Regions from separate parts of the Ruegeria sp. G5 genome, predicted to be linked through region 2. Evidence: riboswitches for the same ligand, from Rfam matches in the RefSeq annotation. Region 2 holds a riboswitch; each other region holds the start of a gene.
What was found. Region 2 has a riboswitch for cobalamin ahead of ACR0BD_RS04810 (DUF1636 family protein). Riboswitches for the same ligand answer to the same signal wherever they lie in the genome.

Region 1: linked by a shared signal. The riboswitch ahead of ACR0BD_RS07035 (DUF1636 family protein) and the one ahead of ACR0BD_RS04810 (DUF1636 family protein) in region 2 are both predicted to bind cobalamin.
Region 3: linked by a shared signal. The riboswitch ahead of ACR0BD_RS13760 (hypothetical protein) and the one ahead of ACR0BD_RS04810 (DUF1636 family protein) in region 2 are both predicted to bind cobalamin.

What each region holds. Positions count from the first base shown of each region.
Region 1 is NZ_JBQFOK010000003.1:228,295-233,154, reverse strand. Features, by position in the region: gene ACR0BD_RS07050 (FecCD family ABC transporter permease) at 1-802, opposite strand, end outside; gene ACR0BD_RS07045 (ABC transporter substrate-binding protein) at 825-1,772, opposite strand; gene ACR0BD_RS07040 (ABC transporter ATP-binding protein) at 1,769-2,575, opposite strand; gene ACR0BD_RS07035 (DUF1636 family protein) at 2,572-2,928, opposite strand; cobalamin riboswitch at 3,030-3,239, opposite strand; gene ACR0BD_RS07030 (bifunctional enoyl-CoA hydratase/phosphate acetyltransferase) at 3,416-4,810, shown strand; gene ACR0BD_RS07025 (acetate/propionate family kinase) at 4,803-4,860, shown strand, end outside.
Region 2 is NZ_JBQFOK010000002.1:347,518-352,377, forward strand. Features, by position in the region: gene cobN (cobaltochelatase subunit CobN) at 1-2,344, opposite strand, end outside; gene cobW (cobalamin biosynthesis protein CobW) at 2,348-3,403, opposite strand; gene ACR0BD_RS04810 (DUF1636 family protein) at 3,400-3,780, opposite strand; cobalamin riboswitch at 3,874-4,079, opposite strand; gene ACR0BD_RS04815 (NAD(P)-dependent oxidoreductase) at 4,207-4,860, shown strand, end outside.
Region 3 is NZ_JBQFOK010000007.1:164,567-169,426, reverse strand. Features, by position in the region: gene ACR0BD_RS13765 (alpha/beta hydrolase family protein) at 1-750, opposite strand, end outside; cobalamin riboswitch at 1,002-1,220, shown strand; gene ACR0BD_RS13760 (hypothetical protein) at 1,305-1,709, shown strand; gene ACR0BD_RS13755 (protein-tyrosine phosphatase family protein) at 1,711-2,208, opposite strand; gene ACR0BD_RS13750 (DNA polymerase III subunit gamma/tau) at 2,368-4,119, shown strand; gene ACR0BD_RS13745 (YbaB/EbfC family nucleoid-associated protein) at 4,346-4,690, shown strand; gene recR (recombination mediator RecR) at 4,752-4,860, shown strand, end outside.

The DNA of each region.
Region 1 (4,860 bases), on a different contig from region 2:
TGCCGCGAGCAATGTGCGGCACCATCAGGCCTACAAACCCGATAACGCCCGCTACTGACACGAATGCAGCCGTCGCCAGTGCCGCAACGAAGAACATTTTGAACCTCAACCCCTGAACCGGAACACCCAACGTCGTTGCCGTCAGATCACCGGTGAGCAAAGCGTCCAGCCAACGCCCTCGGTAAAGTGCGTATGCCAGAACCAGCAGCAAACCGGCGCAGACCAATGGAAACATCTCCCATCTGGCCAGACCGAGACCACCCAGCATCCAGAAAATCACAGAATGCGCCGCGCGATTGTCTCCGGCAAAAATCAAATAATTGGTTACTGCGGAAAAAAGAAATGACACCGCGAGCCCGGCCAATATCAGTTTTTCGGGTGCACTGGTGCGCAAGCCATGCACCAAAGCCAGCACGATGCCCGAGGCCACCAACCCTCCGCAAAAGGCGGCCAGAGGCAAAGTCCAGACCCCAAGAATATCGCCGGTAACGGTGATGACAAACACAGCCCCTGCCGCCGCACCGGAAGACAGCCCGAACAAAAACGGATCGGCTAGGTCGTTTCGCGTGGTGGTCTGCAACACTACGCCGACGACGCCGAGGCCTGCGCCAATAACCGCCGCGAAAAGAGCCCGCGGTAAGCGCAGATCGAACACGATGCGATGACGGGGGGACATTTCGCCAACTGACAGACCGGTTCCCAACAGAACGGCATCGAAAGTCTCCGACACAGGTATGTGGGTCGTTCCGTAGACTGTTGAAACCAACAAGAGGGCCGCCAGAATGGCCGCCCCCCCAAGCAATGTCAGACCCAAGTGCCCCAACTTAATTCAGGTCAGGATGCATGGCCCGCGCCATTTTCGAGATTGCCTCGATATTTGCGGGTCCGGGTGTCAGTTCCTCGTAACGCAAGCCGATCCAGCGTTTGTTTTTCACGGCATCGGTTAGGGACATAACGGGGTGTTCCTGAAGAAACCTGAACGTGTCTTCGGCACCGTTTCCTGTTTGATAGTCCAGCAATACAAGGAATTCTGGGTTGGCGGCGGCTACAGTCTCCCATGACGTGCGACCCCAACTGGTGTCCATGTTATGGGTTACGTTTTCTCCACCCGCCGCCGCAATCATCGCATCCGGTATTGCAAATTTACCTGCGGTAAATGGCGCGTCTGCCGGACCATCCAGAAGAAAGACGCGAGGTTTTGTAAGACCCGCCGTTTGTGCTTGGATTTTGGCAAGCTCATCTCTCCAATCTCGAACCAAGGTTTCGGCTTTTTCTTCGACATGCATCACTTGCCCCAGGCGCAATACATCGTCGAACAAAAGGTCCATGCTGGCCACCGGACGGTCTTTGTTGATGTGGACACAGCTTTCCGTAAGGATCATTGTCTTGATCCCGAACGGTGCCAAAGTATCCGGCGTCACCTCGCCACCAGGTCGCATGCCATAGTACCATCCGGCAAAAAACAGGTCTGGCTCTGCCGCAACCAGATTTTCGATGGTGGGATATTTCGGAGCAAGTTCGGGAATGTCACCTCGCAGGGTATCGAACTCGGGGCTTGTCTTATACCAACCGGTGATACCTGTAAGACCTACGATTTTGTCTTGCAGACCCAAGGCAAAAGCCATGTCGGTCATGTTCATATCATGAACAACCAGACGTTCGGGTTGTGTTTCGAACACAAGCGGTTCACCGCAATTGTCGACGGTGATTTCATGCGCTGCAACACCGCCTGTCATGGCTGCAATCAAAGCCATAGACACAACTAGTTTCATTCAGGGGAACTCCGGTTAGAATTTGAAACAGAGGATTTTCGGATATCGAGCGCCGGGATCTCGCGCCCTTCGTGGTGAAAGCGCAGGTACTCAACGCCAAAGGTGTCACGTACCCGCTCAGCTGTCAGAACGTCGGCCACTGCACCAAACCCGGACAGCCTCGCAGATTTCATCAATGCCACATGGGTGGCGAACTCAGGGATCATGACCAGATCATGAACGATCATCACCACGGTGATTCCAAGATCTGCAATCAAGGAAAGCATTCGACCCTTGGCGTCCGGATCCAGATGGTTTGTCGGCTCGTCCAGAAACAAAAGCGACGGTCTTTGTGCCAGCGCACGCGCAATATGCGCCCGTTGGCGTTCACCACCGGACAAAACGGCCATACGCTTGTTCGCCAACGCGGTCAGACCAGTACGATCGAGAATGCGGTCTAAATCCCGTGCGTGCTGATCGACAGAGCGGTCTGCCTGGATCGGTATCTGGCCCAAAGCAACATAGTCTTTAAGGAACAAGCGGCCGTCGGGCAGCTCTTGCTGACTGACAACTGCGATCATCCTTGCCCGTTCGACCGCCGACAATGCGCGAAGACTACGCCCTTTGATTTCTATATCGCCGTGAACCAGCGTCTCTGCGCCACATAGCAGGTTCAAAAGTGTGGTTTTGCCCGCGCCATTCGGCCCCGCAATTGCAAGGATAGAGCCTTCCTCAAGGTCGAATGAAACATCCTGCAGCAACGCCTCACCGGATTGGGCAAAATAGCTTACGTCACTGGCCTGCAAAAAGGTTTTCTGGCTCATTTCTCTGGCCTCACAACCAAGGCAGGTATGCGCGCCAGCGTCTTTTCGTATAGGGCGGCAGGTCGATCTGAGGCGTTTGTCCAACCGTCGACGCTTTTATCATATTGGCGCGCAAATTCGGCCAGAGCATCGAGGTCTTGCGCCGTTTCAATTCCTCCAAAGAGGTAATGTGCTTTTCCGTTTCCCTGAAACCCAACCGTGGTTGGGGATGCACATCCGGCCATGCAATCGACGGTTCGGATGACAAAACTACTGGGAAGTTCCGGGCGCAAAGCCGCTGCAATTGCGTCGGCGTTCACGGTCCCGCGACAGGTTGAGCATACCAAAAGAACGTGATCTGCCGCGTTAGACATGGCACGGCCTGCTGAACGCCCGTGAGCCGGGTGATTTGGAAACGATGCCAGCCGGCGTATGCAGCGCCATGATGCCTCCTTCCAGGACACCCCGCCCCGGGTTGGTTACACTTCAGATGGCAGGTCTCCTGACTTACGGATCAACGCTATGCCACCCTTCCCGGCCCAAGTGGGCCAGTGGGAAATTGGCGTCGCTCACCGCTTACAGTTGCGGGGGCAGTTACGGATTTGGCTCGAGTTCACGCGCCTCACCGTATTCCCTTTTCATCCCTGGGGCTCAGCCTTTGGGAACCATCTGTCGCGTCATTGCCCGAGATCGTATTTCTGGTCAATACGAAAACAGACGTAATCGAATTGTCGCAATTTCATGGGAATTAGTTATGGCGCTTGACCTGACTGACCCGAAGCCTACAACGGCGACGACCTCTCAATTCCAGATCAGCGTTCCTTGCAACAGACCCGCTGCCAACAGCAAAGCTGACAGATCATGAAGATATTGGAAAATCGGACCTTTTCACAACTGAACGTCGGAGATCAGGCACAGTTGACGCGGTTGTGCACAGTAGACGACCTATATGCCTTTGCGTCAGCATCGGGCGATCACAACCCGCTGCACCTTGCTGCCTATGACGGGGATGGGGATGGGCGACCAGAAGCGATCGCCCCTGCGCTTTGGCCAGCAGCGCTTATCGCCGCTGTTTTGGGTAATATTTTGCCGGGTGCGGGTACACAGACCCGTCGCGTGGACTTAACGTTTCACGCACCAGTGGTGGCCGGTGATGAGCTGACTGCCTTTGTCACAGTCGCTGAAAAGCGCGACGACGGCGATTTGGTATGCACAACAGAAGTACACCGAGTGGGCGATAATATTCAGGTGCTAAGCGGTTCTGTTCAGGTCACGCCGCCGACCCAACACATGGAATTCGACTCGGTCGAAGTGCCGGGTCTTGTGGTACAGCGGCATCGCCATTTTGATGCTCTGCTTGAAAAAGCCCGACCGCTGGAGCCGATGCCAACTGCCGTGGTGGCACCCGAGGATCCAAATTCGCTTGGGGGCGCGCTGCTTGCCTATTCCAACGGGATCATTTTACCCATTCTAGTGGGCGATCCAGACAGAATTGCCAAGGCTGCCGCAGAGTTGGATGCCGACTTGGACGGGATCGAAATCGTCGAGGCAACTACCCACAGGTTGGCAGCACACCGTGCGGTTGATCTTGTTTTCGAGGGGCGCGCGCAGACCTTGATGAAGGGATATCTTCACACGGATGAACTGCTGCACGCCGTCTTGCGCCGTGAAAAAGGGCTGCGCACGGGGCGTCGCTTGTCGCATGTTTTCGTTATGGACGTTCCCGGCATGTCGCGCCCGATTATGGTTACAGACGCTGCGGTGAACATCGCGCCGGATTTGGAAACCAAGGCGGATATTGTCCAGAACGCTATTCATCTGGCCCATTCGATCGGAATCCAGACACCCAAGGTTGGCGTGTTATCTGCTGTGGAAACTATAAACCCGCACATGCCGTCATCAGTTGATGCGGCGCTTTTGTCCAAGATGGCTGAGAGGGGTCAGATAACCGGCGGTCTGGTGGATGGACCCTTGGCGATGGACAACGCGATTGATCTGAATGCGGCCCGAACCAAGGGGATCAAATCCGAGGTTGGCGGCGCAGCCGATATTCTTGTCGCCCCGAATATCGAGGCGGGGAACATGGTGGCCAAACAGCTGACCTTTATTTCCCACGCCGAAGCTGCTGGTATCGTTCTTGGGGCTGCCGCGCCAATCATTCTGACGTCTCGATCGGACGATGACGCATCGCGCTTGGCATCCTGCGCGGTGGCCGCACTACACGCAGTTGCAACGAAGGGTATAATCCATGGCTGATCACGTATTGGCGTTGAACGCCGGTTCCTCGTCGTTGAAATTCGCACTGT
Region 2 (4,860 bases):
GCATGGTGGCCGAACCCCAGAGGTCAACGATCAGCCCCTTGGGATAGTCGCCTTCCTCTTGCAGATGCCGCCGCACCAATTCCTCGGCCAGTTTCACGCCTTGGGTATAGGCCGCGCGGGTCGGGACCGAGCGCGGGTCGGTGGTATAAAGGTTCCGCCCCGTCGGCAGCACGTCCGAACGCCCGCGATAAGGCGAGCCAGACGGCCCGGCCTCAATCCGTTTCCCGGCCAGCGCATCGATCAGAGCGTTGCGTTCAGCATGGGCCGAAGGCGCGGGGTCGAAATTGCCGGTCACCTCGGGCACGCGGCCAAAGATGTGCAGCCCGTCGCCGAACTGGCTCTCCTTGATGTCGCAGACAAAGCGGTCGATGCGGGTGATCGCCTCGGCGGTGCAAGTGGCCTGATCCAGCCCCAGATCATTTTCCAGCCCAATGGCCTGCGCCTCATCCCGGATGTCTTCCTGCAAGCGGTCGCGGCGCTTGGGGTCCAGACCGTCAGCGTTCGAGAATTCGTCCAGCAGGGATTCCAGCCGCACCATGCGATCTGGCGTACCGCTTTCCTTCAGGGCGGGTGGGATATGGCCCAGCGTCACAGCTCCGATCCGGCGTTTGGCCTGCGCGGCCTCGCCGGGGTCGTTGACGATGAAGGGGTAGATCACCGGCAGATCGCGGATCAACGCCTCGGGCCAGCATGTGTTGGACAGGGCGACCGATTTGCCCGGCAGCCATTCCAGCGTGCCATGCGCACCGATATGGATCAGCGCATCTGCGCCCAACCCTTTGCGCAGCCACAGGTAAAAGGCCACGTAACTGTGGCGCGGGGTGCGGGACAGGTCGTGATAGTCGTCATCGCGCAGCTCGGGCGTGCCGCGTTCGGGTTGCAGCGCGATCAGAGCTTTGCCACGGCGCAATGCGGTGAAATGAAACGCGCCATCGGCATAGGCCGGGTCATCCTCGGGCTGGCCCCAGACGGTTTGCAGATCGCTGCGCATTTGTTCCGGAAGCTCTGCCAAGGCCGCGTGGTAGTCTGTCAGAGGCCATGACAGGCGCGCATCCAGAAGCGACTGGGAAATCGGTTCGGCGGGCGCGGTGTCATAGCCCTCTGCCTGCAAGTCGGACAGCATCGCCTCGGCAGAGGCGAGCGCGTCCAGACCCACCGCGTGGGCCATCTGCCAATCCTTGCCGGGATAGGTGGACAGCACCAAAGCGGGAACCTGATCCGCTTTGGGCTTGTCGTTCAGGTTCAGCCAGCCGGTCACGCGGTCGATGATCGCCTCGATCCGTTCGGCTTCGGCCCGGTGGGCAAAGCGGGAATATTCCAGATGCGGATCGCGCTTGCCCGGTTCCTTGAACGAAGCGATGCCAGCCGATATCCGCCCGTCCACCTCGGGCAGCACCACATGCATGGCAAGGTCGGCGGGCGACAGGCCGCGTTCGGCCTCGGCCCAGGCTTTGCGGCGTGAGGTGGCAAGCGCGACCTGGAACACTGGCACGTTGGCTGCATCCAGAGGAGAGGTGCCGGATGCACCTTTGCCCGAGAATGAAGTCGCGTTGATGATCGCCGAGGGCTTCAGCGCCGTCAGGGTTTCACGCAACCAATCCGCCGCGGCCGGGGCTTTCAGCGACGGCGCAAACATGCCAAGCGCATTGAGCCCACGCGCGCGCAAATTGCGGATCAGGGTTGCAACCGGGGCAGTGTCGGCTGAGGTCAGATAGGCGCGGTAAAATGTAACGACGATGGTTTTTCCGGCATTCGTGACTGCGCTTTCCACCGGGATCACGCCGCGATCCGGGCACCATGCGCCGCATTCGGGGATCGTCTTGGCCCCCATGACTGGCCCGGCATAAAGCCCTGCGGCCAATGCCATCTGCGCCAGCGCCGCCTGTGCCGCAACTTCGCCGCCTGTATCGCACAGATGCGCCAACCGACGCAGGGTCGAGACGGGCAAGGTGGAGTACTCATCCAGCCGCGTATCTTCGCGCCCGTCCGCTGGCAGAACGGCCAGAGCAATGCCCTTGGCCTGCGCCAGCGCCAGAACCTGCTGCAACCCATAGGCCCAATAGGGCACCCCTCCGATCAGGCGGATCAGGATGCCCTTTGCCCCCTCTAGTGTCTGTTCGACATAGGTGTCGACGGACAAGGGATGTTTCAGCGCCGTCAGATTGGCCAGCCGCAGCGTCGGCATGCGCCCCTCCGGTCCGCCGCCGCGATGCCAGCCCGCCGCAAAAGCGCCAAGGTCACTGTCCGAAAAGGACAGCACCACCAGATCCGCCGGGCTCTGGCCCAGATCGAATGGGGTCTCGGTTTCCTCGAGCCCGTGGCTTTCGCGGAAGACGACGTGCATGGCTTACTCGGCAGCTTCCGGAACACCCGCCAGGATTTCGCGGATTTCAGCCTCTTTGATGTCGTCATGTTCGGCAATCACCACCAGACGCGAGCGGCGTTCTTCGCCGGGTTCCCATGGGCGGTCGTATTGATGGCGGACGCGGGCGCCAACCGCCTGTACCAGCAGGCGCATCGGTTTGCCCTGAACGGCGGCATAGCCCTTGACGCGCAGGATGTTCAGCTCATTGGCCAGACGTTCTATCTTTGCGACCAGATCCAGCGGGTCCGTCTGTTCCGGCAAGTCGACGATTATGCTTTCGAAATCATCATGTTCATGGTCATCGTGGCCGTCGTGATGGCTGGGACGCGCGTCCATGTCATCTTCGGCTGCGGCTTCGAGGCCCAGAACAACGCGCACGTCCACAGCCCCTTCGGCCACTTCAACAACCGGCAAGCGGCGGGGGGCTTCTGCGGCGATGACCTCTTTGGCTTTTGCGATCCCTTCCGGACCGGCCAGATCGGGTTTGGTCAGCAGGATGATGTCGGCGCAAGAGATCTGATCCTCGAACACCTCGGACAGCGGCGTTTCGTGATCAATCGAGTCGTCCGCCATCCGCTGGGCATCTACCGCTTCGACATTCGGGGCAAAGCGACCGGCGGCTACGGCCTCGGCATCGGCTAGGGCGATGACACCGTCCACGGTGATTTTCGAACGGATATCCGGCCAGTCGAACGCCTTCAGCAATGGCTTGGGCAACGCCAGACCAGATGTTTCGATCAGGATATGATCCGGGCGCGGCTCCAGCGCCATCAGCGCTTCGATTGTCGGGATAAAGTCGTCGGCCACGGTGCAGCAGATGCAACCATTTGCCAGCTCCATGATGTTTTCTGCAGGGCAGTCCGGAATGGCGCAGGACTTCAGGATATCGCCATCCACGCCGACATCGCCGAATTCATTGACCACGACGGCCAGGCGCTTGCCCTGTGGGTTCTGCATCAAATGGCGCACAAGCGTGGTTTTGCCCGAGCCCAGAAAGCCGGTGATCACGGTGACGGGGAGTTTTTCGAGATTGCTCATTTCAGGGCTCCAATCGGGGGAATGCGTGAGGCGCAGTTCTTGCGGAAGTGTTCGGGGCGTTCGCGCCATTTGACCAAGCCATCCTCGGTCGCCAGATACTTGCTTGCGCCTTCAACGATCACGTCGACATGATCGGTTTCGTTCAGATTCTCGTAGACGAATGTCCAGCGGTCCGGACCGCCGCGCAAAACGATCGAACAGCCCTGATCGCAATTCGACAGGCATTCAACGGCTTTCAGGGTTACGCCCTCGGGCAGTTCGGCTTGTTCTAGTGCTTTGTGAAGCAAAGCGCCGGGACGTTGCGCGTCATCCTCGACAGGCAGGCCGCGCCGGCACGTTGTGCAGACCAGCAGCTCAACCGGTGTGGTCTCGGTCATGTCTCTCATCCCCCCAGATCCTTTTGCGGGGGACGGGGTCTCATGCGGGCCACGCGTTGCGACATGGACCCGACACCGGAACACCCCGTCCGGTTTCAACTTCGGCTGTTGGCAGGTCTCCCGGCTTGCGGATGTCAGAGGCCTGGCTCTGGCAGGTGTCCCGCCTTCCCGGCCATTCGGCCAGTGGCTTTGGGCACCCTCTCCGGTCACGGTCGCGGGGGCGGCTGCGTTTGACGGATAACCGCTGACGCATTCCCTTTTCATCTGCCGATGCAGACACCAACGGATGGGACATGCGGCACCGGCAGGTCGCTTGTCAAGCGCGTTACGCTGATCTGTTGGTGAGTGGGATGAAAAGCGACCTGTCGGCGTCGCTGGGCGGCATGATCTGGTCGGTTTCTCGTGCTGGCATGCCTATGAAATGCGATGACGGAGGCGCAGCGAATGAAGGTTGGATTTATCGGACTGGGGAATGTGGGGGGCAAGCTGTCGGGATCGTTGCTGCGCAATGGAATCGACTTGACCGTTCATGACCTGAATTCAGCGCTTGTCGAGGCGTTCGTCGCAAAAGGTGCCAAGCCAGCCGAAAGCCCTGCGCAGCTGATGCGGGATTGCGACGCAGTAATCACCTGTTTGCCGTCTCCTGCCGCCTCAGATGCCGTTATGCAAGAGATGTTGCCCGAAGTCGGCCCCGGGAAAATCTGGATGGAGATGTCGACGACCGACGAAGCAGAGGTCAAACGTCTTGGGTCCGAAGTGATCGCGCGCGGCGGTGCCGCAGTGGATTGCCCGGTTTCCGGCGGATGCCACCGAGCGGCGACGGGAAACATCTCGATCTTCGCCGGTTGCGATCGCGAGACCTTTGAAAGAATCCTGCCATTTCTGACCACGATGGGACGTCGCGTTTTGCACACGGGCGATCTGGGCTCAGCCTCGGTCCTGAAGGTGCTGACCAACTATCTGGCAACTGCAAACCTGATCACTTGCGCCGAGGCATTGGTCACCGCAAAGGCCGCCGGTATGGACCTGAACACCACGTATGAGGCAATCAAGATCTCATCGGGAACGTCATTTGTGCAT
Region 3 (4,860 bases), on a different contig from region 2:
GGACTGCGCTGCAATAAGCCGCGGCCAGACGGCTGCATTTCGACGCGCAAAAGCGCCGATATGCCCTACTTTCTCCAAATCGAACTCCCGCGGCGTCAAAAGATGCCGACGCGCGGTCGGACCGTATAGGTCGGCAAGTCGCCAAACGGCCTTGGGTGGGACAGTCTGGTCATCTGCAAAGCTGAACAGATCGACCGGCTTTTGCCATTCGACCCAGCGCGCCTTTGGTAACGAAGTGCCTATATCAGGCAAATAGCTACGAGGATCCGTACACCATTTGCGCCATTGCCAGTAGACCGGCGCAGGAAGGTCAGTTCCAAAACCCAATGCTTTGCCGGGCAGGTAGCCAAGGGCCTTTACAGTCAATGGCGCATGACCGTACCAGAACAGCGATGCCAACGCCCGATATGGCCAAGGATGATCGTTAACCGTCACAAGTCCCGAGCAGACACAAATCATACGGTCAATAAATTCGATATCGGGTTGAACAGGGCCCAGCATCCCGCCCAGGGAATGACCGATGCTCCAGTGTTTGGCTCGCGGATATCTTTTACGCATTTCCGCTCGGGCGGCTGGCATATCTGTCAGGGCCCAATCAGCCATCGTCACCTTAGCGTTGCGCATGCGGCCCGTCATTGAATGGCCAAACGCGCGGTAATCATAGGTCAGACAGGCAATCCCCTGCTCTTCAGCCAGCCAACGCGCAAAATGCTGGTAATAATCACGCGGCACACCAGTCGCACCATGTATGACTACTGCGATCTACGGGTCGGCAACTGGCAGGTACAAACGCGCAGACAAATGCGCATCGCCGATCGGGATGCGAAAATCTTCGGTCATTACCGGTGGCTTGACGTCTAACATGGTGCTGCGTTGGCTATTCTAAACTGCTTAGTTCACCTAAATCGCCACGTTCTATCCTTCGGAGTCAAGACCCACTCTGCTTGACCAAACGTCCACTTGTTTTGGCCACAGTTCGCTTGACTCGGGGGCCATGCACCCGCTAGCGATTGGGTGATGGTTCTTGCCCCGATGCCGGGGCCGGATGAAAAGGGAACACGGTGCGGTTCACCCGGCGATGCCGGATCAGACCAAATCCGAGACTGCCCCCGCAACTGTAAGCGGTGAGCGATGCTGAAACACCACTGGCCAGACGGCTGGGAAGGTCAGCAAAGCAACGACCCGCAAGTCAGGAGACCTGCCATCGCACGAAAACCGAAACTCGGGCGGGGTGTCCGGGCAGGTCTGCAGCATGGCTGAGCTACCTGATCCACACCCTTCGTCCCGCGCGCGGAGGGCGCAATATGATCTGGAAGACCAAAACACACGAATACACCGCAACTGTGTGCCAAAAAACCGGCAAACCTTGCCCTGCTCTGGCACGCATGGCGCGCGCGTTAGCAGAAGCAACGGCAAGCGCTAAACCAGTTACAACAGATGCATTCGAAATCGAAGGCAGCAGCGACCTGTCCCATTGCGCTGCCGGATGCACGGCCCGTTTTCGGGCGCATCCCGCGCAAATCCGGGTGTTCTGCGATACAGACCCGGATGTTTCTACGGACCAACTTGACGGCTACGCAGACATGATGTTCGGAACAGTGTTCACAACCAGACCCGCAGGATTTTTGGTGAACCCGCCATGCGCCATGCTGGAGGTTTCAGCACTTGCGCCTCGGGCTGCATCCAACGAACACCGCGCCGGCGCTTGAATCAACGAGGCGTTTGGGCTGGTTTGCTGGCCCATTTCAACTGTGCATCCGTTTCCGCGGCACAGGGGCGAACCGCTCGCAGTCGCGCCAACGCCTGATCTGGTCGCTCTCCGTGTTCAACCATCAGGCGCATGGCGATCATCCCAGACCGGCCGCATCCGCCCTTACAGTGAACAAGGATGCGTCCTGCGTTTTTCAAGGCTGTGGCAACCTCTGAACACACGTCCCGCCATAGGGCCTCAGTCGCAGGTGATGGTGCGCCGAAATCAACAATGGGCAGGTGTACCCATTTGATTTTGCCAAGCGCCAAATCTGAACCCAGCGAACCGGCACCGCCGCTCTGCAGCTCAGCCTCGGTTGTCATCGACAACACCATATCGGGGCGCCAGGACAGGATCGACTGAAGATCCCGCGCGTAATTCCCGTCACGACCGGGCAACGGGCTGAGCGCAACCATGCCTTCACCCACGTTGACGGGATATATAGCGAACCGCTCCATGTTTTCTCCCTTCGCCTGCGCATAACGCTGAACCACCGCGCAGGGCCGGTGTATCCGCCAATAGACCGGCTGCCAAAGCGAATTTCCTGTCCTGCTGTGGTGGACGCGGGCGGCAGGGCTCTCTACGCTGCAATTTGATACGAATCCGACAGAGCAGACATGACCGACAGCCCCAGCCCCGCCTATCAGGTGCTTGCCCGCAAATACCGCCCGGAAACCTTTGCCGACCTTGTGGGTCAGGACGCGATGGTGCGCACCCTGAAAAACGCGTTCGAAGCGGACCGCATCGCGCAAGCTTTTATCATGACGGGTATTCGTGGCACCGGCAAAACCACTACGGCGCGGATCATTGCCAAGGGCATGAACTGCATTGGACCTGACGGACAAGGCAAGCCAACCACCGAACCCTGCGGGCAATGTGAGCATTGCGTGGCGATCATGGAGGGCCGCCACGTCGATGTGATGGAGATGGACGCCGCCAGTCGCACCGGTGTGAATGACATCCGTGAGATCATAGACAGTGTGCGGTACCGCGCTGCGTCCGCCCGTTACAAGATCTATATCATCGATGAGGTTCACATGCTGTCGACCAGTGCGTTCAACGCGCTGCTCAAGACGCTTGAGGAACCGCCCGAGCATGTAAAGTTCATCTTTGCCACAACCGAGATTCGCAAAGTGCCCGTGACGGTATTGTCCCGCTGTCAGCGCTTTGACCTGCGGCGGATCGAACCCGAAGACATGATCGGCCTTCTAAACAAGATCGCAGCCGCAGAGAATGCGCAGATCGCCGAAGACGCGCTGGCCCTGATCACGCGTGCCGCCGAAGGCTCGGCACGGGATGCAACCTCGCTGCTGGATCAGGCGATCTCACATGGTGCAGGAGAAACCAGCGCTGAACAGGTCCGCGCGATGCTGGGTCTGGCGGATCGTGGCCGGGTACTGGACCTAATGGACATGATCCTGCGTGGTGATGCCTCAGGCGCGCTGGCGGAACTCAGCAGCCAATACGCCGAAGGCGCAGACCCGCTGGCCGTGCTGCGCGACCTGGCCGAGATCACCCACTGGGTCTCGGTCGTCAAAATCACCCCTGATGCCGCAGAAGACCCCACGGTGTCCCCCGATGAACGCGCCCGCGGGCAGCAAATGTCTGAGGCCCTGCCAATGCGTGTTCTGACCCGCATGTGGCAGATGCTTCTGAAAGCGCTCGAGGAGGTCTCGGCCGCCCCCAACGCCATGATGGCCGCCGAAATGGCCGTGATCCGCCTGACTCATGTGGCCGACCTGCCCAGCCCGGAAGAGCTGATCAAACGGTTGCAGGACGCGCCGCCCCCGCCGCCAAATGGCGGACCCGGCGGCGGAATGCCCGCCCCAACGCACGCCGCACAGGCCCCGGTGGCCACCGCCTATGCAGCGCCCGCGCGCGGCGGGGCCGGTGCCCCGACAGCAGCACTGGCGCAGGATGTGCAGACGGCTCTGGCGCGGTATCCCAGTTTTGAACACGTGGTCGAACTCATCCGTACGAACCGGGATGTGAAACTGCTGGTCGAGGTAGAAAACGGAGTCCGCCTGGTGTCCTACCAACCGGGACGGATTGAGTTTACACCCACGGATTCTGCACCCACCGATCTTGCTGCGCGGATCGGCACGGCGCTGCAACGCTGGACCGGAAACCGTTGGGCGGTCACGATCGTGGCCAACGGAGAAGCCGCAACCATCGCCGAACTGCGCGATGCTGCCGATCTGGCGGTCAAGGCCGAAGCCGAGCAGCACCCTTTGGTTCAGGCGGTTCTGATGCATTTCCCGAAAGCCCGGATCAAAAGCGTGGAAACCCCCGAACAACGCGCCGCCAAAGTCGAAACCGAAGCTCTGCCCGAGGTCGAGGACGAATGGGATCCGTTCGAGGAAGACTGACATCGGCCTGCCAAAATCCACAAACGCTCCCGCGCCCGCCACGGGCCATCGGCTGACGCCGATACCCCTGAGCGGCCTTGGGCCCGGCAGCGCGGGCAAAGCTCGCGCTGCCGGGCCCAACGGGAGGAAAGGTCTTGCCAAAGACCTTGACGACGGGCGGGAGCCCTTGTGCCGCATGCACAGCGCCCGTATTTAGACTGCAAACCGAACCACAGGAGAATACACGATGCTCAAAGGATTAGGCGGTCTGGGCGACATGGCCAAGATGATGAAATCCGCGCAGGACCTGCAAACCAAGATGACCGACATGCAGGAAGAGCTGAACAACCTGATGGTTGTGGGCGAATCCGGTGCAGGTCTGGTCAAAGCCACCGCCACCGCCAAGGGCGAGCTCAAAGGTCTGGACATCGACCCCTCGATCTTTAACGGCGATGACAAGGAAGTGGTCGAAGACCTGATCCTCGCAGCCATCAAGGACGCCCAAACCAAGGCGGCCGAGCGTTCTCAGGCAGAAATGGCCAAGCTGACCGAAAGCATGGGTCTGCCCGCGGACATCAAGCTGCCGTTCTGACCTTCATATTTTCCCAAATACTCCCGCCGGAGACACCATCCGGCCCCAAACAGGACAGGCCGTGAGCTCGAACAGCGACATCGACAATCTGATCGACCTGATGGCCAAACTGCCCGGCCTCGGCCCCCGCTCGGCCCGCCGCGCGGTGCTGCACCTGATCCGCAAACGCG